One region of the Rhodoferax sp. GW822-FHT04A08 genome, then DNA from elsewhere that is predicted to be linked to it. Evidence: predicted binding sites of a transcription regulator. Region 1 holds the regulator's gene; each other region holds the start of a gene.
The links. Region 1 encodes sigma-54, which starts transcription at its own class of promoters, with help from an activator protein. Its sites were predicted from a motif close to TGGCANGNAANCTGCTTT; they were not measured.
Positions count from the first base shown of each region.

Region 2: a site for sigma-54 is predicted at 3,065-3,082, ahead of glnK (P-II family nitrogen regulator). Genes of this name have one in related genera too.
Region 3: a site for sigma-54 is predicted at 3,445-3,462, ahead of nifH (nitrogenase iron protein). Genes of this name have one in related genera too.
Region 4: a site for sigma-54 is predicted at 2,888-2,905, ahead of AC1RMF_RS21150 (ammonium transporter). Genes of this name have one in related genera too.

Region 1 covers NZ_JBXAMW010000013.1:28,983-34,575, reverse strand. Annotated here, with positions in the region: gene AC1RMF_RS20550 (thiol:disulfide interchange protein DsbA/DsbL) at 1-227, shown strand, start outside; gene AC1RMF_RS20545 (exopolyphosphatase) at 324-1,253, shown strand; gene lptA (lipopolysaccharide transport periplasmic protein LptA) at 1,362-1,982, shown strand; gene lptB (LPS export ABC transporter ATP-binding protein) at 1,952-2,734, shown strand; gene AC1RMF_RS20530 (RNA polymerase factor sigma-54) at 2,734-4,329, shown strand; gene AC1RMF_RS20525 (THUMP domain-containing class I SAM-dependent RNA methyltransferase) at 4,326-5,593, shown strand, end outside.
Region 2 covers NZ_JBXAMW010000004.1:112,579-118,171, reverse strand. Annotated here, with positions in the region: gene AC1RMF_RS10160 (hypothetical protein) at 32-436, shown strand; gene AC1RMF_RS10155 (hypothetical protein) at 536-1,060, shown strand; gene AC1RMF_RS10150 (restriction endonuclease subunit S domain-containing protein) at 1,316-1,639, shown strand; gene AC1RMF_RS10145 (YifB family Mg chelatase-like AAA ATPase) at 1,667-2,917, opposite strand; gene glnK (P-II family nitrogen regulator) at 3,170-3,508, shown strand; gene AC1RMF_RS10135 (ammonium transporter) at 3,542-5,071, shown strand; gene AC1RMF_RS10130 (aldose 1-epimerase) at 5,211-5,593, shown strand, end outside.
Region 3 covers NZ_JBXAMW010000009.1:14,174-19,766, reverse strand. Annotated here, with positions in the region: gene AC1RMF_RS17095 (ArsC/Spx/MgsR family protein) at 1-383, opposite strand, end outside; gene draG (ADP-ribosyl-[dinitrogen reductase] hydrolase) at 380-1,300, opposite strand; gene AC1RMF_RS17085 (NAD(+)--dinitrogen-reductase ADP-D-ribosyltransferase) at 1,293-2,138, opposite strand; gene AC1RMF_RS17080 (hypothetical protein) at 2,157-2,765, opposite strand; gene AC1RMF_RS17075 (group II truncated hemoglobin) at 2,762-3,214, opposite strand; gene nifH (nitrogenase iron protein) at 3,589-4,470, shown strand; gene nifD (nitrogenase molybdenum-iron protein alpha chain) at 4,638-5,593, shown strand, end outside.
Region 4 covers NZ_JBXAMW010000014.1:32,576-38,168, reverse strand. Annotated here, with positions in the region: gene AC1RMF_RS21165 (sensor domain-containing diguanylate cyclase) at 1-271, shown strand, start outside; gene AC1RMF_RS21160 (DUF6812 domain-containing protein) at 292-552, opposite strand; gene AC1RMF_RS21155 (alpha/beta fold hydrolase) at 614-1,489, opposite strand; gene AC1RMF_RS21150 (ammonium transporter) at 1,615-2,817, opposite strand; gene AC1RMF_RS21145 (bifunctional diguanylate cyclase/phosphodiesterase) at 3,006-5,593, opposite strand, start outside.

The DNA.
Region 1 (5,593 bases):
GCAAGCAGGGCGTGGACGTTGCAAAGTTCACCGAACAATTCAACTCCTTCAGCGTTGCCGCCAAGGCAAGCAAGGGAACGCAATTGCAGAACAGCTACAAGGTCGAAGGCGTGCCCGCTCTGGGTGTGGCCGGCCGTTTTTACGTGGACGGTTCTCTGGCCAAGGGCATGGACAAGGCTATCAAGGTCGTTGAAGCCCTGGCTGCGACAGTGCGCAGCGGCAAATAGGAAAACCCTGAGGCCGGGTCCACGGTTGCGGGTGACAAGTGACGTATCCCCGAACTAGAATGATTGCAATATCAATCACTCAGCGGGGCATACGCCATGTCGGATTCCAAGTTCAGGCTTATTACAAGAAGTGACTTTGACGGCCTGGTATGCGCCGTCTTGCTCAAAGAGCTGAACCTGATTGATGACATCAAGTTCGTCCATCCCAAGGATATGCAGGATGGCAAGATCGAGGTCACCAGCCGCGATATCACCACCAATCTCCCCTACGTCCCGGGGGTGCACCTGTCGTTTGACCACCATGCGTCAGAGACCTTGCGCAACGATGTTGCCGCCAACCATGTGATCCACCCGGATGCGCCATCGGCTGCGCGGGTGGTGTTTGAACATTACGGTGGCACCGCCCAGTTTGGCGCGCGCTTCAATGAAATGATGGAGGCCGTCGACAAGGGTGACTCCGCCCAGTTCAGTGTTGATGAAATCCTCAACCCTACTGGCTGGGTGCTGCTGAATTACCTGATGGATTCGCGTACCGGCTTGGGCCGATTCCGCGAGTTCCGGGTCAGCAACTACCAGCTGATGATGGATCTGATCGACTACTGCCGCACCCATGGCATTGACGACATACTGAAGCTGCCCGACGTGATGGAGCGGGTGGAGTTGTATTTCGAGCATGCCCAGAAGGCCAAAGCCCAGCTGCAGCTGTGTTCCACGGTCCACAACAACGTGGTGGTGTTGGACCTGCGCCACGAAGACACCATCTACGCGGTGAACCGCTTCATGGTGTATGCGTTGTTTCCCCAGACCAATGTGTCCATCCATGTGATGTGGGGCGTGCAAAAGCAAAACACCGTCTGCGCGGTGGGCAAATCCATCACCAACCGGACCTCGCGCATCAATATCGGTGCCTTGATGCTGGTGTACGGTGGGGGTGGCCATGAAAATGCTGGAACCTGCCAAGTGCCCAATGAGCGGGCCGATACCGTGGTCAAAGAGCTGGTTTCCCGCATCAACACCGTAGGTTGAACTTCTGCGGGTAATCCCGCACACACGATTCAATTTTCGTCAAGGCATAAAACATGCCATGCGCTCGCTACAATGGCCGTGCGCACTGTGTGCAAGTTTCGTGCCTTTATGAAAAAACACATTCTTTTCTCGTTGGTGATTGCTACGCTGCTGTTTGCAGCCGGTGGCGTGCGCGCCGAAAAAGCCGACCAGAAAAAGCCCATGAACATCGAGGCCGACGCGCTACGCTATGACGACCTCAAGCAGGTCAGCGTATTCACCGGCAAGGTGGTGCTGACCAAGGGAACCATCGTGATCCGCGCAGATCGGCTGGATGTGCGCCAGGATCCTGACGGATATCAATTTGGCGTTGCCACCGGTTCCGCAGACAAGCTGGCCTTCTACCGGCAGAAGCGCGAAGCACTGGACGAGTTCATCGAGGGGGAGGGCGAAACCATCACCTATGACGGCAAGGCCGATACCGTGACCTTCACCGGCAAAGCGCAGTTGCGCCGACTGCGTGGCGCCACGTTGGCCGATGAAATCACCGGCGGTGTCATCGTTTATGAAAATCTCACCGACCTGTTCACGGTCGATGGTGCCGCCAACACCAAGGGACCGACTGGCGCCCTGGGAACCGGTCGCGTGCGGGTCATGCTGACCCCCAAGCCCGAAGCCAGTGCTCCGGCGCCTGCCGCAACCCCGTTGCCGCTCAAACCATCCGCGACCCTGGGGGGGGCCGCCAAGTGAGTGGTTTTGCTGCGGGGAACTTGACGGCGCAACATCTGCAAAAGTCCTATGGCAAGCGCCAAGTGGTCAAGGACGTGTCCCTGACCGTGCGTACGGGCGAAGTGGTGGGCCTGCTGGGCCCCAACGGCGCTGGCAAGACCACCTCGTTCTACATCATCGTGGGGTTGCTGCGCGCCAGCGGGGGTGACATCTCCATCGATGGCAATTCGATCGAGTCCATGCCCATACACCGGCGCGCGCGTCTGGGGCTGGGCTACCTGCCGCAGGAAGCCTCGATTTTTCGCAAGCTCAACGTGGAAGACAACGTGCGCGCTGTGCTGGAACTGCAGCGCGACGAAGACGGCACTCCATTGCGCAGCGCGGAGATCGAGAAGCGGCTGACCAATCTGCTGCAGGAATTGCGGGTCGAGCACTTGCGCGAGTCTCCGGCGCTGGCCTTGTCGGGCGGTGAGCGGCGGCGCGTGGAAATTGCCCGCGCGTTGGCTACCGGGCCGCGTTTCATCCTGCTGGACGAGCCGTTTGCCGGCATCGACCCGATTGCGGTGATCGAGATCCAGCGCATCATCAACTTCCTCAAGGCGCGCGGCATCGGGGTGCTCATCACCGACCACAATGTGCGCGAGACCCTGGGCATTTGCGACCACGCCTACATCATCAGTGATGGCCGCGTGCTGGCCGAAGGCACGCCTTCGGAAATTGTCGACAACCCCGAGGTACGCCGCGTGTACCTTGGCGAAAACTTCAAGATGTAATGAAGCAAGGTCTCTCATTACGCGTCTCCCAGCATCTGGCGCTTACTCCCCAGTTGCAGCAGTCGATCCGTCTGCTGCAGCTCTCCACGCTCGAACTGAGCCAGGAAGTGGAGCAGATGCTGGACGAGAACCCTTTTCTGGAACTGGGTGAGGACCATGCCGAGCGGGAAGAGTTCGGCATCGCACAGGCGGATACGCCGGTCAGTGAAGGCGACAAAGATGTGGAGTTTTCCGCCACCATGCCCGACCTGGGCAGCAGCATCGTGGCCTCCACCAGCAGTGATGAAGACAACAGTCCCCTGAGCGGGGACGAAGGCATCGACTGGGAAGGCGACGGCACCACCGAAATGACCCCGGACGACGGCGAGTGGGGCGTCGAGGCCAAGGCCAGTACCAATAACCTCACTGGCGACGAAGACAAGGACGCCACCGAGCTGGCCCGCACGCAGGAGAGCTTGCAGGCCTTCCTGCATCGGCAGACACTGGGTTTGCGCCTGAGCGCCGAAGACGCTGCCGCGCTGCGTTTCCTGATCGAGTCGCTCAACGACGACGGCTATCTGGAAGAGCCGCTCGAGGACCTAGCCCGCACCTTGAACCCGCAGGATGAAGAGCAGTTGTACGACCTAGTGCACCATTTCTCGGTAGCCCTGGGACTGCTGCAAAGCCTGGAGCCGGTTGGCGTCGGTGCCCGCAATTTGAGCGAGTGCCTCAGTCTGCAATTGAAAGCTCTGCTGCGCAATCCGGATCTGGAAGACGAAGAGCGCGAGCAACTGGAAGTGGCCCTGCGCATTTGCCAGCAGCCCATGGAATTGCTGGCGCGCCGTGACATCAAGCGGCTGGTGCAGCTGGGCGTGGGCAGCGATGCCCTGGTGCGCGAGGCCATAGCGCTGATTGCGCGGCTGGAACCCAAGCCGGGGCGGCGCTTTGTCGACGTGGAGCGCAACATCGTGGTGCCCGACGTGCTGGTGGTGCCGGTGACCAACGCCAACAAGGCGGCTGCACCCAAGTTCCGCGTCATGCTCAATCCCGATGTGATGCCGCGCCTCAAGGTGCATGACATCTACGCCAATGTGCTGCGCAACCACCGGGGCGGTAAGGACAGCGCCAGCCACGCCGCTCTACAGCAACGCCTGCAGGAAGCGCGCTGGTTCATCAAGAATATCCAGCAGCGCTTTGACACCATCCTGCGCGTGAGCACGGCGATTGTGGAGCGGCAGAAGAGCTTCTTCACCCATGGCGAATTGGCCATGCGCCCGCTGGTGCTGCGTGAGATCGCCGACGAACTGGGCTTGCACGAGTCCACCATCAGCCGCGTGACCACCGCCAAGTACATGGCAACGCCTTTTGGCACCTTTGAGCTGAAGTACTTCTTCGGCTCCGGCCTGGGCACTGAGTCCGGCGGCAATGCGTCCAGCACCGCGGTGCGTGCACTCATCAAGCAGTTCATCAGCGCCGAAAGTGCCAAGAAGCCGCTGTCAGACAACCAGATATCCGAGATGCTCAAGGAGCAGGGTATTGAATGTGCCCGGCGCACTGTGGCCAAATACCGCGAGGGGCTGAAGATCGCCCCCGCATCCCTGCGCAAGGCGCTATGAACCAACTGCAACTCTTTCTTCCCTGCGCCGCCGGTGTGGAGGATTACCTCGCGCCCGAAATCCTGCGCATCACCGGCCTGCCGCCCGGCTGCATCACCAAGCAGCGTGGTGGTGTGGCCGTGCGCACCTCCTTCACGGACGCCATGCGCCTGAACCTGTATTGCCGCCTAGCACAGCGCGTGCTGGTGCTGGTGTCGTACACCGAATACCGCAACGAGCAGGACTTGTACCGCGCCGCCATGGCGGTGCCGTGGGAGCGCTGGTTCACACCGCGCGAGACCATCAAGATCGAGGTCACCGCCCAGCACAGTCCTTTGACATCGCTGAACTTTGCTGCACTCAAGGTCAAGGATGCCGTCTGCGACCGCTTCCGCGAGACTTCGGGGGGCGTGCGTCCTGATGTCAACACCCAGTGGCCCGATGTGCGCATCTATGCCCACCTCACCACTGACAGCTGCTCGCTCTACATTGACACGTCCGGTGAGCCATTGTTCAAGCGGGGCTGGCGCGAGGACAAGGGCGATGCGCCGTTGAAAGAGACCTTGGCCGCCGCCATGATTGCCGCCAGCGGCTGGGCCGATGGTGACGACGACCTGGCGCCTTTGTACGACCCCTGCTGCGGCAGTGGCACCATTGCCATCGAAGCCGCGCAGATTGCCTGCAATATTGCGGCGGGCTCGTTGCGCCGCTTTGCCTTCGAGAAGTTTGTGCCCTTCCAGCCCAAGGTCTGGCAGGCCATGAAGCAGGAAGCGGCTGACGCCGTGGTCAAGCCCGAGCCCGGCCAGAAAGCTCTGATCTACGGCAGCGATGTGTCGCACCGCATGGTCGACTTCGCGCAGCGCAACGCGGAGCGCGCGGGCGTGGCCGATGTCATCGAGTTCCGTGGTGGTGACGCCCTGCAGCGCATGCCACCCATCGAAGGCGGTGGCGTCATGCTGCTGAACCCACCCTACGGCGAGCGCATCGGCATTGGCGGTGTGGCCGGTGAGGGCGTGCAGGCCCGCTATGGCGCCCGCGAACTGGCCGAGACCGAAGACGGTGTGGCCTTCTTCACCCAATTGGCCAGCCACTGGAAGAAAAACTTCTCCGGCTGGACTGCCTGGATGCTCACGCCAGACCTCAAGCTGCCTGGCAAGATGCGCCTGAAAGAGTCACGCCGCGTGCCGATGTGGAATGGCCCGCTGGAATGCCGACTGTTCAAGTTTGACATGGTGGCCGGACGCATGGCCAAGGACAAAGGTTCAACGGACAAACCGGCGGCCAA
Region 2 (5,593 bases), on a different contig from region 1:
ATGAGTAAGCCAACTGATAGAGGAAATCGAAATGGCAAGCATTAACTTGATTTTGGATACAACACACGAAACTCTCTTGGAAGATCTTGAACATCAAAGGCTGTTTGCGATCATAGAGGGCGACCCCGCCAGCGCCTTGCGGGCTGAGGGCGAGATCAAGCGCCTTCGTTTCAGCGGCAAACAATTCTCAGGTGCGTACACCAACAATTTTGGCATATACGAATATGCAGTTGACTACGCGACTTTGAAACCTGCAAGCGTTGTAATTGTGGTTTGGGCAGCGGAAGTTAATCACGCTGGAGAACGTTTTGCCCTCTCCAGCAGCATCGAACTGATTGGTTGTTCCGCAGGCGCAGCAAAATCCTTAATTGAAGAACAGATCAGGAATGAACTTGATGGTCGTGCCAAAGTGTCTGCGTTAGACAATCGGAACTGACTCACAGAATTCCAAGGAAAACATGAAGCTCCATACCCCAGTCGGACAATTTGACTTTGCTCCCGGTGTCGCGGGCAAACTCAGTGGAATATCACTCGTATGAAGTGGCTATCGAAGCTTATCAAACCTCTCGGTGGAGTGCCCGATACTGAGGAGTCATCGCCTGATCATGATGACTTAAGACTGGATTTCAAAAACAGCCTTCAAACGATTGGTGATTTGGATCATCAAGGGTTTGAGAATTCGTTTGACGCCGCGTACTTGGCCGCCAGTAAGGGCGATCTGCAGACCCTTACATCTGCCCTATCGGATAGTGGCGGTTTGTCAAAACCTAGGGCTGTCGAAGTGGCTAGGGCATTGAGCACAAGGGCAAAAGCATTGACTTCGCGCATCTCGCGGATGCAGCTTGGTTTCACGCAGGAAGTTTGGATGTATTCCAAAGCACCGTGCATGGTAAATCCGAAGCATCCAACAGAAGAGGAAGTCCGACGTGATTCGGCGCATCGCGCAGCGGACGGTAAGAAATATGATCTATCCAAAGGCCTCTTGGTTGACGGGGAATGGACCTGGCCAGGAACTGTAGCTGGATGTAAATGCGTTGCCAGGGGCGTTCTGCCATTTTGACGATGACCATACGTGCATTACACGCCAAGGAAGTGCCATGTTCAAGGTCGATTTGAAAACTATGACTCCCAACTCTGCCAATCCACGGGCACTCAAGACATTTGACATACGCGTCCACCGAAAAGGCGGCACGATCTCTATCGGTCAGGTGTCTGAAACAAATGAAGGGCTTGCCCGCCTAGCAGCTCTAACTCAAGAGCGCCGTGGCCAGGGGCTTGCGCAACGGGGTTAGCTTCGGTTCGACATGAGTTCCATGTGGTCCGGGCCATCGAGCCAGAGCAGGTGCTTCCTGAATACCTATGGGTTCTCTTGCGGTTGCAAGCTGTGCGGCTCGCTGCGGTGCGCTACTTCACCGGGTCAGCAGGGCAGCAGCGTGCACCCGCCGACTTCCTTGAAGGTTTGGTGATCCCCGTGCCCGACCCTGAGGCGCAGCGAATCATCGTGGCTGGCGTTCTGGAAAAGCGGGCTGTCGTTGCCTCGGAACGCAAGGCCATCGATGCCTTTCGCGAGGCGATGCTGCATGAGATTGAGCGCGACATCCTGACCGGGAAGCTGACGCCACCGAAGATCAAGGTCTGAGGACTTCCAAAAGGTGTGGGGCAACCGTCACTCATTTGGGCACAATTTCCCATACGGAAATAAGCAGTAACTGCGAAAAAACCAAATCGTCAACTGTGAACAAAACTCAAGAACTCTGAAAAACAACAACCGCGCAATTTGGTCCGGTGCGCAGCGGCAGCGCTGTGCCGTGCTGCCAAAATGTCCGCAGGGACAAGGATTCATGGCGGCAATCAACTGGAAACGGGCAGGAAATTCGGCGCGCCGCGCCGCCCTGGAGATGGTGATCGTGCCGGTTTCCAGGGGTTCGCGCAGAGCCTCCAGGGCGGTGCGGTTGAACTCCGGAAACTCATCCAGAAACAGAACGCCGTTGTGCGCCAGTGAAATTTCGCCGGGTCGTTGCGGCGAGCCACCCCCGACCAAGGCTACCGCGCTGGCCGTGTGGTGGGGTGTCCCGGTAGGGCGCATGGCCCATTGCTCCATGCGAAAGCGCCCGCTCAGAGACTGGATGGCCGCGCTTTGCAAGGCCTCTTCATGCGTCATGTCTGGCAACAGCCCGGCAAAACGCTGGGCCAACATGGACTTGCCCGAGCCCGGAGGACCTACCAGCAACACGCTATGTCCCCCTGCGGCGGCAATCTCCAGCGCGCGCCTGGCACTGGCGTGCCCTTTGACGTCGGCCAGGTCCGGGAGCGATGCGCTGGCAGACTGCACTATGGGCTCCACACGAAACCAGCCGTCCTCCGTGCAGAGACCCGGAGGAACTTCTACTTCTTGCCCGGCAGGCGCGAATTGACGCACCACATCCAGCAGGTGCCGGGCGCAATACACCTGCACCTGTGGCACGAGCGCCGCTTCTTGGGCGCTATCTTGGGGCAACACCAGCTTGGTGGCGCCAGTGTCCCCCACCAGCGTCAATGCCATGGCCAGCGCTCCTCTTACGGGCCGCAAGTCGCCGGACAGAGAGAGTTCGCCGGCAAACTCGTATCCGGACAGCCGGGCCCCGTCGACCTGTCCGCTGGCCGCCAGAATGCCCAAGGCGATGGGCAAATCCAGCCTTCCTGAATCCTTGGGCAAGTCTGCCGGGGCCAGATTGACGGTGATGCGCTTGTTGGAGGGGAACTCCAGGCCGGCATTCTGGATGGCACAGCGCACCCGTTCGCGCGCCTCCTTGACTTCCACATCCGCCAGGCCGACCAGCGTAAAGCTGGGCAGGCCATTGGCCAGATGCACTTCTACAGTGACCTTTGCCGCCTCCAGTCCCAGCAGGGCGCGGCTTTGCACCAAACATAAGCTCATTTGCGAGATTCCCAAAGAAGTGCGCATCCATTGGGTGCGCTTTTGTGTTGGCACCTAAATGGTGCGTTCTGATTATTTATACAGTGTTTGCAACGGATGAGGCGCCATTTGGTGCACACAAAAAGTGGGGGCATTGGTCCGAGCGGTTGGCACGGACTCTGCTTAGTGGGGTTATCTCCTGATCTTTTTTTGGAGAAGCCGGCTGATCCAGCCCGGTGTCTGCAACCCCTGTAAACAAGCTGAGGTGAACACATGAAACTCGTGACGGCCATCATTAAACCGTTCAAGCTCGATGAGGTGCGAGAAGCCTTGTCGAGTATTGGTGTGCAAGGCATTACTGTCACCGAAGTCAAGGGCTTCGGACGGCAAAAAGGCCACACAGAGCTCTATCGTGGTGCTGAATATGTCGTGGACTTCCTGCCCAAGGTGAAGATTGAGGCCGCCATCGATGACGCACTGGTGGAGCAAGTCATTGAAGCCATCGAAGGTGCGGCTCGCACCGGAAAGATCGGCGACGGCAAGATTTTTGTCTATGACGTTGAGCAAGCCGTGCGCATCCGTACCGGTGAGACAGGTAAAGAGGCCCTCTAAGGCGCTTCTGACAAATAAATAAAGGAACGAACCATGAAAAAACTGCTTGTATCCCTAGCCTTGGGGTTGGGCCTGCTGACGGCCGCCACGTTTGCCACAGCTCAAACTGCTGCTCCGGCCGCTGCCGAAGCCAAGGCTGAAGCTTCCGCTCCCGCTGCTGCAGCATCTGCTGAAGCTCCCGCCGCTGCAGCTGCACCGGCCGCTGACGCCTCGGCTCCGGCTGCTCCCGTTCCCAACAAGGGCGACACCTCCTGGATGATGGTCTCCACACTGCTGGTGATTCTGATGACGGTTCCCGGCCTGGCCCTGTTCTACGGCGGCCTGGTGCGCAGCAAGAACATGCTGTCCGTGCTGATGCAGGTCCTGGTGACGTTCTCGCTGATCGTCGTGCTGTGGTTCATCTACGGCTACAGCCTGGCATTCACGGAAGGCAACGCCTACATCGGTGGACTGGATCGCCTCTTCATGAAGGGCATCTGGGACAACGCTGCTGGCACCTTCGCGAACGCAGCGACCTTCAGCAAGGGCGTCTACATTCCCGAAATCGTGTACGCGGCCTTCCAGGCAACCTTCGCCGGTATCACCTGCTGCCTGATCGTCGGTTCCTTTGCCGAACGTATCAAGTTCTCTGCCGTGCTGGCCTTCATGGTCCTGTGGTTCACTTTCTCCTACGCTCCCATCGCCCACATGGTGTGGTTCTGGGCAGGTCCTGATGCCTACACCAGCAAGGAAGTGGTGGACAAGGTCAATGCCAGCGCCGGTATGGTGTGGCAATGGGGTGCTCTGGACTTCGCTGGCGGTACCGTTGTGCACATCAACGCTGCTGTGGCGGGTCTGGTGGGTGCCTACTTCATCGGCAAGCGCGTCGGTTACGGCAAAGAATCCATGGCTCCTCACAGCCTGACACTGACCATGGTGGGTGCTTCCCTGCTGTGGGTGGGTTGGTTCGGTTTCAATGCCGGCTCCGCTCTGGAAGCCAACGGTTTCGCCGCTCTGGCCTTCATCAACACCTTTGGTGCTACTGCCGCTGCCGTGCTGACTTGGTCTCTGGGTGAAGCACTGCACAAGGGCAAGGCTTCCATGCTGGGTGCTGCATCTGGTGCAGTTGCGGGTCTGGTTGCCATCACACCTGCTGCCGGCAACGTGGGCATCGGTGGTGCACTGATCATTGGTCTGCTGTCCGGTTTCGCCGGCCTGTGGGGCGTGACTGGTCTGAAGAAGCTGCTGGGCGCTGACGACACACTGGACGTGTTCGGCGTGCACGGTGTCTGCGGTATCCTGGGTGCGATTCTGACTGGCGTGTTCAACTCGCCCTCCCTGGGCGGCCCTGGCTACGTGGCCGACTGGGTTACTGCAACCGGCATCACCGCTGCTGACTACTCCATCAGCGCCCAGGTCTGGATCCAGACCAAGGCTGTGCTGACCACCATCGTCTGGTCCGGCGTCGTGTCTTTCGTGTCTTACTTCATTGTTGACAAGACCATCGGTCTGCGTGTCAGCGAAGAAGACGAACGCGAAGGTCTGGACGTCACTTCTCACGGCGAGTCTGCTTACGGCCGTTAAGCCCTGAGTCTCTCCTTGGCCGCCAGTTTGCTGGCGGATGCGCCCGGCGCAACTTTGGTAACCCCGAAGTTGCGCCGGGCTTCTTTTTGGGCGCTTGCGGAATGCACAATCTGCCATCCCTTGCCCAACGAGAATCCCGATGACAGAAACCGTCACCCTCCGCGCCTCGACCATGCGTTGTGAAATTGTTCCCGCATTGGGAGGCAGTCTTGCCGGCCTGTGGTTTGGGGAACATGAGGTGCTTAGACACCAACCGGCAGCGCAGATGCAATCAGGCTTGGACGGTGCGAGCTATCCCTTGGTCCCCTATTCGAACCGGGTGGGCTATCGCCAACTGCGTTGGGATGGGCATGACTATGTGCTGGCGCCCAACTTTCCACAGGAGTCCCACTGCATCCATGGCGTGGGCTGGATGCGGGCTTGGGACGCGGAGCGGATGAGCGCCAGCCAGGCGCGTTTGACGTACCACCACGTTGCCGATGACTACTGGCCATTTGCCTTTGAGGCGGAGCAGGTCTTTAC
Region 3 (5,593 bases), on a different contig from region 1:
TCGCCCGCTGGCGTTGCAGGGTTCGTGCCAAGTCCCACCCAGGCGTGGACTGCCGCGGTATCGAATCCGACATGGCGTGTCTGGTCGTCCGCGCGCTGCATCAGCGGCCTGCGGATCAGCTGGGGCTCTTGCAGCAACAGTTGCAGCGCCTGCTCCCGATCGATCTGATCGGGCTGCACCTCGCCACTCTTGACGCGCGGCGCTGCGCGGTTGAACCAGTCCGCGACCGCGAGTGGCGCCAGAAACTCCAGCAGTGTCTCAGCCGTCCAGTGCGCGGTCAGCAGATTGCGGCGCTCCAGGGTATGGCCGGCATCTTCCAGCGCACGGCGCTGCCGTGCATTGCCGCCGCAACCGGGTTTTTCAAAAAAGAGAATGTGTGTCATGGAACCGCCAATGCATGTGAAAGGTCCAGCAGCGCAACCGTCTGCTCGGTAACGGCTTGCCGCGTGGCTGGTTGCAAACGGTCCAGCCAACGCCTGGGCAATTGGGACGCGCCGCAGCGCGCACCGGCCAGCATGCCCAGCAGTGCGCCGGCGGTGTCGGCATCGTCGCCCTGGTTGACGGTGGCAACCAGGGCGGTCTCGAAGTCCGCGTGCAGCGTGAGGAAGTGCAGCACGGTCTGCACCGTGTCCACCACGTAGGCCGTGGCGCGCTCTCGGTAGGGTGTGAAGCGGAATACTTCGTTTTCGGCGATCCACTTTTCCGTCCAAAGCTGGCACACGCTGTGGTCCGCACCACGCAGCAGGGTACGCAGCAGCCAGCCCAGGCCCAGCGTTGCAGAGTCCGAGAACGGATGGTGGTGGGTCAAGCGCGCCTGCGCCATGGACAGGCGTTCAAACGCGGACTCGCTGTGCAGCGTGGCCAGCACGGTGGGCAGATTGCGCATGAGTGCGCCATTGCCGCCGTCACCGGGGTTGTAGGGGCCTTGCAGCGTGCCTTCGCGCAAATAGCGCTGTATGCCCCGGCGGCAGGTGTTGCCGCAGTCCACCGGCTTGGATTTGAGCCAGCGTCCATAGGCGTCACCAATGCTGCGCACCAGCGCGTCATCGCCCTGCATCAATCCTTGCAGGGCCGCGCTGCCACCTTGCAGCAAGGCCTCGCCCAGGGCCAGGCTCATGGTGGTGTCGTCAGTCACTTGACCCGCAGGCAGCTTGAGCCAGCCGCCACCAATGATGTCGCGGTGTACGCCGTACAGCTGCACGATCTCACGCGGCCGCATGAATTCCACCGTGGCACCCAGCGCGTCGCCAATGGCAAAACCCAGGTAGGCGCCCAGGGCGCGGTCGGCCAGATCAGGCATAGCGCGCCATCACTTCGTAGTCGCCGCCCAGGGCCAGCACTTCCTGCTCGCCCTGCAGCACCTGGCCGGGAAGCAGCTCGGGAAACACCAGCACCTTCACGATGGGCACCTGCACTTCCAGCACCCAGTCGCCAAAGCACGAGGCATCTTCCTGCGACAGGCTGAACGACACCAGGTTGTTCAGGCGCACGGTGCAGCGGCGGTTCTGCAGCCGACCGGCCACCACCTGTTCCTCGCACTGGTTGCTGCCGCGCCAGAGGCGCAGGTGCTGGGCGTGGTCGCCGCCTTGCTGTTGGATGCGGCGCAGGGCCCACTGGCAATAGGTGTAGAGCAGGTCGAGCTGCTGGTGGATATTGTTGTTGTTGTAGCGGCTGGCGGCCTTCTCCTGCAGATAGGCCACCCAGGTCGGGGAGGGAAAGCGCTGCAGCGGCTGCTTGTGAAAGCTGGGCACCAGGCCAAAACGGCTTTCCACCCAGCCCTTGAGCACGGCGCCTGCCGGGCCGTTGGAGTCCATGCCCCAGCCCTGCAGCAACTTGCGCCAGCTGCTGCGCCAGCGGCGTTGTTCGGCCGCACCCATGGTCTGTGCTTCGTGGGCTTCGGGTTTGCGCAGTCCAAAGGCCAGGGTCAGGTAGTGCACAAACATGTCATGGGCCTCGTTCAGGTCGCGGCTGCTGTCGAGCAACTGGAACAGGCCGGTGTGGGCCTCATACGTGCCGGCAATCGCCAGCGCCGTGGGGTGCGCATTGAAGGCGGTGCTGGCCAGCACCCGCGCGGGCACGCCCACCAGGTTGGTGGCGTACCAGCGGTGCGGCAGGTCCGTGTCATCGTCGTACGCCACGGCAGGCCGGGCAGTGCCTCAGACCGGGCGGTTTTCGTTGGGGTTGCGCACCGGGCCCATCAGCTCCAGACCTTCTGCGTAAGTGATGGTGTCAAAGGTGATGTCGAACTTGAGCGCGGCGTCGGCAATGGCGTCGAGCTTGCCTGCGGTGTCCTTCTTCTTCAGATCGTTCTTTTCCAGGTAGAACAGGTCCAGCAGCTCGTTGTAGACGGTGGACTCGTCGATGGGCAGTACATAGAACATGGCACCCTTGTAAGGCACCTGGTACTTCTTGGACAGGTCGATGTTGTTGCAGAACAGGAAATACTTGCCACCGGCGCTCAAGGAGTCGCCCAGTGTCTCGGCCACGTCCTTGAGGTATTCAAAGCTCAGCAGGTAGCCGGCAAAGAAGGGCAGGTGTTTCTCGCCCACATTGGCAATGGCCATGGCCTGCGCGCACAGCAGTTCGGGCGGACGTGCTTCGTCGGCCAGCTTGGGGGCAAAGCGCAGCGCCAGTTCACCGCGAAAGCCCACGCGACCGGGTTTGCTGGTGGCGGCCTTGAGCAGGGGGTTGAGCAGGCGGCCTTCATTTTCCAGAGGAGCGAGCGCGGTGTCGTCGGTGGGTTTGAGGGCGAGGGTTGCGGTCATGAAGAGTCCTTGGTTGTGGTTGCGATGGTTACGGGATGGGGGCCGGTGTTTCGCATCCAGTCGGCCGTCTTGAAAAAGGAAGTCATCAGCGTCTGATGCAGCGCCGGCTCGGCGCCGATGTCTGTCAGCGCTGCGTCCATGCAGGCCAGCCAGGCATCGCGCTCAGGCACGCCAATGGCAAAGCCGCCATGGCGCATGCGCAAGCGCGGATGGCCATGGCGCTCGCTGTAGGTCTGCGGGCCACCCAGCCACTCGCACAGGTAGCGCACGAGTACCGTCTTGGTCGAAGTCAAGTCATGTGCATGCATGGCACGTATGCCGCGCGCGTCGCTACGTGCGTCCATATGCCGGTAGAAGGCGTCCACCAGGTTCACCACGGCGGCTTCCCCGCCCAGCAGGTCGAAGTGCCTGGAGGTCGGCTGTGCGGTGGTGATGGGCTGGGGATTCATGCCGCTATATCAGCAATGACCGTACCAACCCGCAAATGCAATACAGCACCCTGCAAACCCTACACAAATGGCAGCCCTTGCTGTGTAGCAACGGAATATTTGCGACATCCAAACCCGTTTTGTAGGGAAATGAACAAAGCCGGGTTGATGGATGTCATGGCCCTCGAAAAACACGTTTTTCCCTCTGAAGAAGTGGTTTGAAAGGGCGTTTGCAATGCGCTTGAAAAGCATGGCACGGAAGGTGCAATGAGGGGACTGCGCGGACAAAAGTCCGGCCGAACCGTGACCCCAATAACAAGACTTACAGGCACGTCAGGCTGACATGGTCGCGGCTACGCAACCTTGTTTTACAACCTTACTGAATGGAGTATGAAATGGCTAAACTTCGGCAAATCGCCTTCTACGGCAAAGGCGGCATCGGCAAATCAACCACCTCTCAAAACACCCTGGCCGCACTGAGCGACCTGGGCCAGAAGATTCTCATCGTCGGCTGCGACCCCAAAGCTGACTCCACCCGTCTGATCCTGCACGCAAAGGCCCAGGACACCATTCTGTCCCTGGCTGCAGAAGCCGGTTCCGTGGAGGACCTGGAACTCGAGGACGTGATGAAGATCGGCTACAAGGACATCCGCTGCGTGGAGTCCGGTGGTCCTGAGCCAGGTGTGGGCTGCGCTGGCCGCGGCGTGATCACCTCGATCAACTTCCTCGAAGAAAACGGTGCCTATGACGGCGTGGACTACGTGTCCTACGACGTGCTGGGTGACGTGGTGTGCGGCGGCTTTGCCATGCCCATCCGCGAAAACAAGGCGCAGGAAATCTACATCGTCATGTCCGGCGAAATGATGGCCATGTACGCTGCCAACAACATCTCCAAGGGCATCTTGAAGTACGCCAACTCCGGCGGCGTGCGCCTGGGTGGCCTGGTCTGCAACGAGCGCCAGACCGACAAGGAACTGGAACTGGCCGAAGCACTGGCCGGCATGCTGGGCTCCAAGCTGATCCACTTCGTGCCGCGCGACAACATCGTGCAACACGCCGAACTGCGCCGCATGACCGTGATCGAGTACGCACCCGACTCCAAGCAGGCCGGTGAGTACCGCACGCTGGCACAGAAGGTTCACAACAATGCGGGCAACGGCACCATCCCCACCCCCATCACCATGGACCAACTGGAAGACATGCTGATGGAGTTCGGAATCATGAAGACCATCGACGAGTCCGAAGTCGGCAAGAAGGCTGCCGAATTGGCGGCTTGACAAGAACCACCCCCGTTGCTTGCTCACTGCGTGTAGCCGCCTCCCCCCTCAAGGGGGCGGCCCCCTGCGGACTGGCAAAGCCAGATCCGCGGGGCCCCTGAAGGGGGCGCGCGTGAACGCAGCGCAGTTTGTATAGCAACCCATTCTTTTTTTACTGGAGTTTCCACATGACCGCCACCGTTGAAGAGCGCAAGGCCAGCAACAAGGCCCTGATTGATGAAGTGCTGAAGGCCTATCCCGAAAAGATGGCCAAGCGCCGTGCCAAGCACCTGGGTACGTTTGAAGAGGGCAAGCCCGATTGCGGCGTGAAGTCCAACATCAAATCATTGCCTGGCGTGATGACCATTCGCGGTTGCGCCTACGCTGGCTCCAAAGGCGTGGTGTGGGGACCGATCAAGGACATGGTGCACATCAGCCATGGTCCCGTGGGCTGCGGCCAATACAGCTGGGCCGCTCGCCGCAACTATTACATCGGTACCACCGGTATCGACACCTTTGTGACCATGCAGTTCACCTCCGACTTCCAGGAGAAGGACATTGTGTTCGGTGGTGACAAGAAGCTCGACAAGATCATTGACGAGATCCAGGACCTGTTCCCGCTGAACAAGGGTATCTCCATCCAGTCCGAGTGCCCCATCGGCCTGATTGGTGACGACATCGAAGCCGTCTCCAAGAAGAAGAGCAAGGAATACGAAGGCAAGACCATCGTGCCGGTGCGCTGCGAAGGTTTCCGCGGCGTGAGCCAGTCGCTGGGTCACCACCTGGCCAACGACGCCATCCGTGACTGGGTGTTTGACCGCACCGATCCCAACAAGCGCCCCGAGTTTGTTTCCACCCCCTATGACGTGGCCATCATCGGCGACTACAACATCGGTGGTGATGCCTGGTCCAGCCGCATCCTGTTGGAAGAAATGGGCTTGCGCGTCATCGCCCAGTGGTCCGGTGACGGCACCATCGCCGAAATCGAGAACACGCCCAAGGCCAAGCTCAACGTGTTGCACTGCTACCGCTCGATGAACTACATCAGCCGCCACATGGAAGAAAAGTATGGCGTGCCATGGGTCGAATACAACTTCTTCGGCCCGACCATGATCGAGAAGAGCCTGCGCGAAATCGCCAGCCA
Region 4 (5,593 bases), on a different contig from region 1:
CGAAATTGCTCAGACCTGCATCACGTTGTTGCGCCAGCGGGCCATTGAGCACAAGGGCTCAGGCATGTCCACTTTGACTTTCAGCATCGGTGTTGCCAATACGTCTTCCATTTTCGGCCTATTGCCTGGCACCTTTGTGAACGCCGCCGATGCGGCTATGTACCGGGCAAAGATGGCGGGACGGGCGGGCTACAAGGTAGCAGATCAGGACGACTGGGAGATAGACCCTGACACCCCGCGTACCACGCCAGCTGAACTGGGACCGCAGTAAGGTCTAGCTACTGAAATGTTTCAGACCAGTCGCAGCGGCCCCAACACCGATTCAGTCATGCTCTCGTCAAGTTCTTCGATGGAAACCATGTAACGCTTCGCAAGCATGGTCATGGTTCCGTCCGCATTGGATTGGTCAATGGGTATGAATCCCCGTACGTCGTTCATCAAGTCCTGAAGGCGCTGATCACTCGGAAGATAGACATAGCCCCTGACGCGCATGCCGTCGTGCATCAGTACGGAAACAGGTATGCGATCAAGGCCCGGGTGTTCAGTACTCAACGTTCTTCACCTTTTCACTTTTCTGCATTCGGCAGCGCGCCACTTCGTCGAGGTGCCATGCCTACATCGTAACGTGGCTAAGCATGTGGGCGGGCGCTATCGCCTGCAAAACCCTGTGGATGGCTTGCACCACCAGATCGGGGCGATCACGGTGGATGTGGTGTCCACTGCGGTCACACACCCGCAAATAGCCCTTGGCAGACATGCTTGCCATACGCCTTTGCCCCTCTGCCCACGCCCGCGCGATGCTGTCGGGCCAGTGCAGGATCCGGCGATGGTGGGTCAGCACGCTCAATGGAATGTTGGGGAAGTCCCCGGTAATGCGGGCCTGCTGGTGCGTAATGGCCGCCGCCTCGAGCTCACGGCGCACTTCCGAGCGGCCCAGCATGAAGAGACCAATTGGCGGCTCGTACAGCAGGCGCAGCAGGCCACGCCCTTTGCAGCGTTGTACGAAGTCGGCATCTCTGGCATCGACCAGCACCACGCCCGCCACTTCCTCGGGGTAGGTGCGGGCAAAGAGCTTCATGATCGTGCCACCCAGGGAATGTCCAACCAGAACGTAGGGCGGTGGAATGTTTTCAGCTTGCAGCATGGCGCGCAGCTCTTCGACGATTTGTCCGCCGTCGCGCGTCAGCCCGGAGGGATCACTCTGTCCATAGCCGGCGCGGTCATAGGCAACGACACGGGTCACCGCACTCAGGGCATTGAAAACAGGTGCCCAGACCTCCTTGCCTTGGCCCAGGCCGGACTCGAAAACCACGGTGTAGGCACCCGTTCCCGCGGTGATGTAGGAACGCACGCCAAAAGGGGTGTGACTGAAGCGAATGGGCGGAAGGCTTTTGAGGGCCTCTTCGCATGCGCGGTCATCGCTGGCACGAAACACTTTATTTAAAAGTGCAGGCAGCCAGCGCTCTGCACCATTTTCCCAACGTCCCATTAATAGCTACCTGTTCTCATAAAGATCGCAGTGTGAGTCCACCATGAATGCTGGGCATTGTGTCAAAACTTCTGTCTGTTACCGGGCAAAAAGGGCATTAAATTGTTACAGAACGATTCAGGAGGCTACCAATTGGCCTCCCGCTCCGGGCTCGCACTGATTTTATGAATGGACAAGTCGGCACCGTCGTACTCTTCTTCCTGGCTCAAACGCAACCCCAGCAGGGCTTTGAGCAGACCGTAGACGGCAAAACCACTGACCAGTGCCCAGACGACACCCAGGCCGGTGCCCAGCACCTGAGCCCCCATGCTGACCCCGCCCAGACCGCCCAGGGCCTTGCTGCCAAAGATGCCAGCGGCCACCCCGCCCCACGTCCCGCACAGCCCATGCAAGGGCCAGACACCCAGCACATCGTCGATCTTCCATTTGTTTTGCGTCAGAGTGAACATCGATACAAAGATTGCACCGGCAACGGCCCCTACCACCAAGGCGCCCAGCGGATGCATCAGGTCGGAGCCAGCGCACACGGCCACCAGGCCCGCCAGCGGGCCGTTGTGCACGAAGCCGGGGTCGTTCTTGCCCAGAAGCAGGGCCGTCAGGGTACCGCCCACCATGGCCATGAGCGAGTTCACGGCCACCAGGCCGGAAATTTTGTCCAGGGTCTGCGCGCTCATCACATTGAAGCCAAACCAGCCCACCGTCAGAATCCAGGCGCCCAGCGCCAGGAATGGAATGCTGCTGGGCGGATGTGCCGATATGGCGCCGTCCTTGCGATAGCGGTTGCTGCGCGCACCCAACAACATGACCGCACCCAGCGCAATCCAGCCTCCCAGCGCATGGACCACCACACTGCCGGCGAAATCGTGGAATTCGGCTCCGGTGTTTGCCAGCAGCCAGGCCTGCACACCAAAGTGCTGGTTCCAGGCTATGCCTTCAAAGAAGGGGTAGACAACGCCCACGATCATGGCCGTGGCCATGAGCTGGGGCCAGAACTTGGCGCGCTCCGCAATGCCTCCGGAAATGATGGCCGGAATGGCCGCAGCAAAGGTCAGCAGAAAGAAGAACTTCACCAACTCATAGCCATTCTTGGCCGCCAGGTCTTGCGCACCGACAAAGAAGCTGGTGCCATAAGCCACGGCATAACCCAGCACAAAGTACACAACCGTGGAAACGGAAAAGTCCACCAGGATCTTGACCAACGCATTGACTTGGTTCTTGCGGCGAACCGTACCCAACTCCAGAAAAGCGAAACCCGCATGCATGGCAAGCACCATGATTGCGCCCAACAAAATAAACAGGGCATTGGCGCCCTGTTGTAGTGCATTCATAAACAACCTCTTGGAAATAATGCATTCAGACGGTGCGGAAAATTGCACACGCCCACTGTCGCACCATTTGTAAGCAATAAATGCGCCACAACGGCGCAAAGATCTTTAAAGACGTCTTGTTTCAGTGCATTTTCGGGATTAAAGGTATGCCAAATGCCCTGGACAACCTATTCCACGCACCAAAAAGGCTACGCACTCCAACGGCTGTGGGGTTGCCAGGTCGCTGCCCAGGTCGGCAACTGGTCGGCGGCCATGGGGCGTGCAATGCCATAGCCCTGCGCCAGCTCACAACCCAACTGCAGCAACACGGTGCCGTGCGCCACGGACTCCACCCCTTCTGCAATGACCTTGCGTCTGAAAGCCGCGGCCAGGCCGATCACGCCTTGCAGGATGGCCCGGTCATCTGGGTCATCCAGCATTTCACGCACAAAGCTCTGGTCGATCTTGAGCATGGTCACGGGCAGACGCTTGAGGTAGGTCAGCGATGAATAGCCCGTTCCGAAGTCGTCCAGCGCAAATTCAACCCCCATGGCCCGGCAGGCTTCCATGACGCTGGAAACGTGCTCCAGGTCCTCCAGCGCACTGGTCTCGAGCACCTCCAGTTCGAGGTCTCCGGGCTTGACCCCGGGATGCGCTGTCATCAGATCGCGCAGACGCTCGACGAAATCCGTCTGCTGCAACTGACGGGCGCCAATGTTGACGCTTACCGAGATATCGAGCCCGCCCGCCTGCCAGGCGCCCATCTGACTCAGTGCCCGGTGAATCACCCACTCCCCGAAATCGACCGCCAGCGGATGGTCCTCGATGATCGGCAAGAAGCTGGCTGGGGGCAGCAGACCCTTGGTCGGGTGCTGCCAGCGAATCAGTGCCTCGGCCCCGATGACGGCGCCGGTACGCATATTGACTTTGGGCTGGTAATGCAGGACGAATTCGTCATTGAGCAAGGCCAGTCGGATGTTTTCCAGACTCTCGTGGTGATCGCGAATGCTGTTGTCGTGCTCGGCGTCGAAGACGTGGTACCGATTCTTGCCGCTCACCTTGGCCTGGTACATGGCGTGATCCGCCTGGCGCAGCAATTGGTCCGCTTCCGCTTCCTGAGCCTGCGGGTAGAACGTCACGCCCAGGCTGGCCGAAACCCGTAGTGTGAGCTCACCCACCTGTACGGACTGCGATGCCGCAACCAGCAAGCGGTTGAGCATGGGATGGCTGTCCTGCGCATCCGGAAGATCAACCAGCACTACCACGAACTCATCGCCGCCAATGCGGGCCAGTGTGTCCACCTCACGCAGTGCATGTTTCATGCGACTGGCCACGGCAATCAGCATCTGGTCGCCGGCTGCATGCCCGTGCTGGTCGTTGATGGCCTTGAAGCCGTCAAGATCCAGGTACACCACGGCCAGTTTGTGTCCGCGTCGATGCGCCAACGCCATGCCCTGAACCAGGCGGTCTGCCAGCAAGGCACGGTTGGGCAGATTGGTCAGCACGTCATAGTGCGCAATATGCTCCAGCTGCCGCTGATGCTCCCTGCGTTGCGTGATGTCCTCCTTGACCGCCACGAAGTGAAGCAGTGCACCTTGCTCATCCAGAATCGGGGAAATGGAAGCGTGCACCCAGAACAGGGAACCGTCTTTGCGGCGGTTATGGAAGTCCCCGCTCCAGGTATGACCGGACCGGATGGTCCGCCAGATCTTGTCGTTCTCTTCGCGCGACTTTTCACCGCTGCTCAGAATCCCCGGGGTCTTGCCTATGGCTTCTGCACTGCGGTAGCCGGTGACCTCCTCGAACTTGGGATTCACATATTCAATGACGCCCAAGGGGTCGGTTATCAGGATGGAAACCGGGCTTTGCGCAATGGCGCGTGACAGGGTATTGAGGCGCTCGCCCGCGCGCTTGCGCTCAATGGCCAGAGCAGCCAGTCTGGCATAGCGCTCGATCAGCTCAATTTCGACGCCTGACGGTTTTGCTGCCTTGCGGTGGTACAGCGCAAAGGTGCCAAGCACCTGCCCTTCGGTTCCAATAATGGGCTCTGACCAACACGCCTGCAAGCCCGCTTGGCCAGCAATATCTCGGTACGACGCCCAGTAGGGATGCTGCTGGATGTTTTCAACGATGACCCGTTCGCCACGGAAAGCCGCTGTGCCGCATGAACCAACCCCTTCGCCTATGGCCACGCCGTCAATGGCGTCCACGAAAAACTGCGGCAGACCAGGCGCAGCGCCATGCCGCAGGTGCTTGCCTTCCTTGTCCAGCAGCAGGATCGAGCTGAACATATCCGGGTGCAGCTGCTCCACCTGCCGGGTCAGCGCGTCCAGCAGATTGCGCAGGGGGACATCACGGCTGATTTGATCCAGTATCTGGTTGTGCAAAGCCAGTTCACCCGTGCGCGCGGCCACCAGCTGATCGAGGTTTGACACGTGTGAGTAGACGGCACTCTGCAAGGTCTGAAATCCTTCGGCCAATACATCCACTTCGTCCGCATAGCGCTTGGAGCCCTTGTCATACACAACGGGTGCCGGAGCAGCGCCCGGCACGAGCTCCCGCGCGAACCGTGCCAGCGTGGACAGCGGGCGTTCCAGCTTCTGGCGCAACAGCACCGTGATGGCCAGGCAGATGGCCGTCACAAATACAAAATAGCCCAGCAGCAACTGGGCGATCTCACGCTTGATCTTGGCATGCCGGTACGCATCCTTGCCGGTCACCTGCAAAGTGCCCAGTGCGCCGCTGCCGCCGGGGGACGGAACTTCAATGCGACTCTTGACCTCACCGTCGGTGAGCG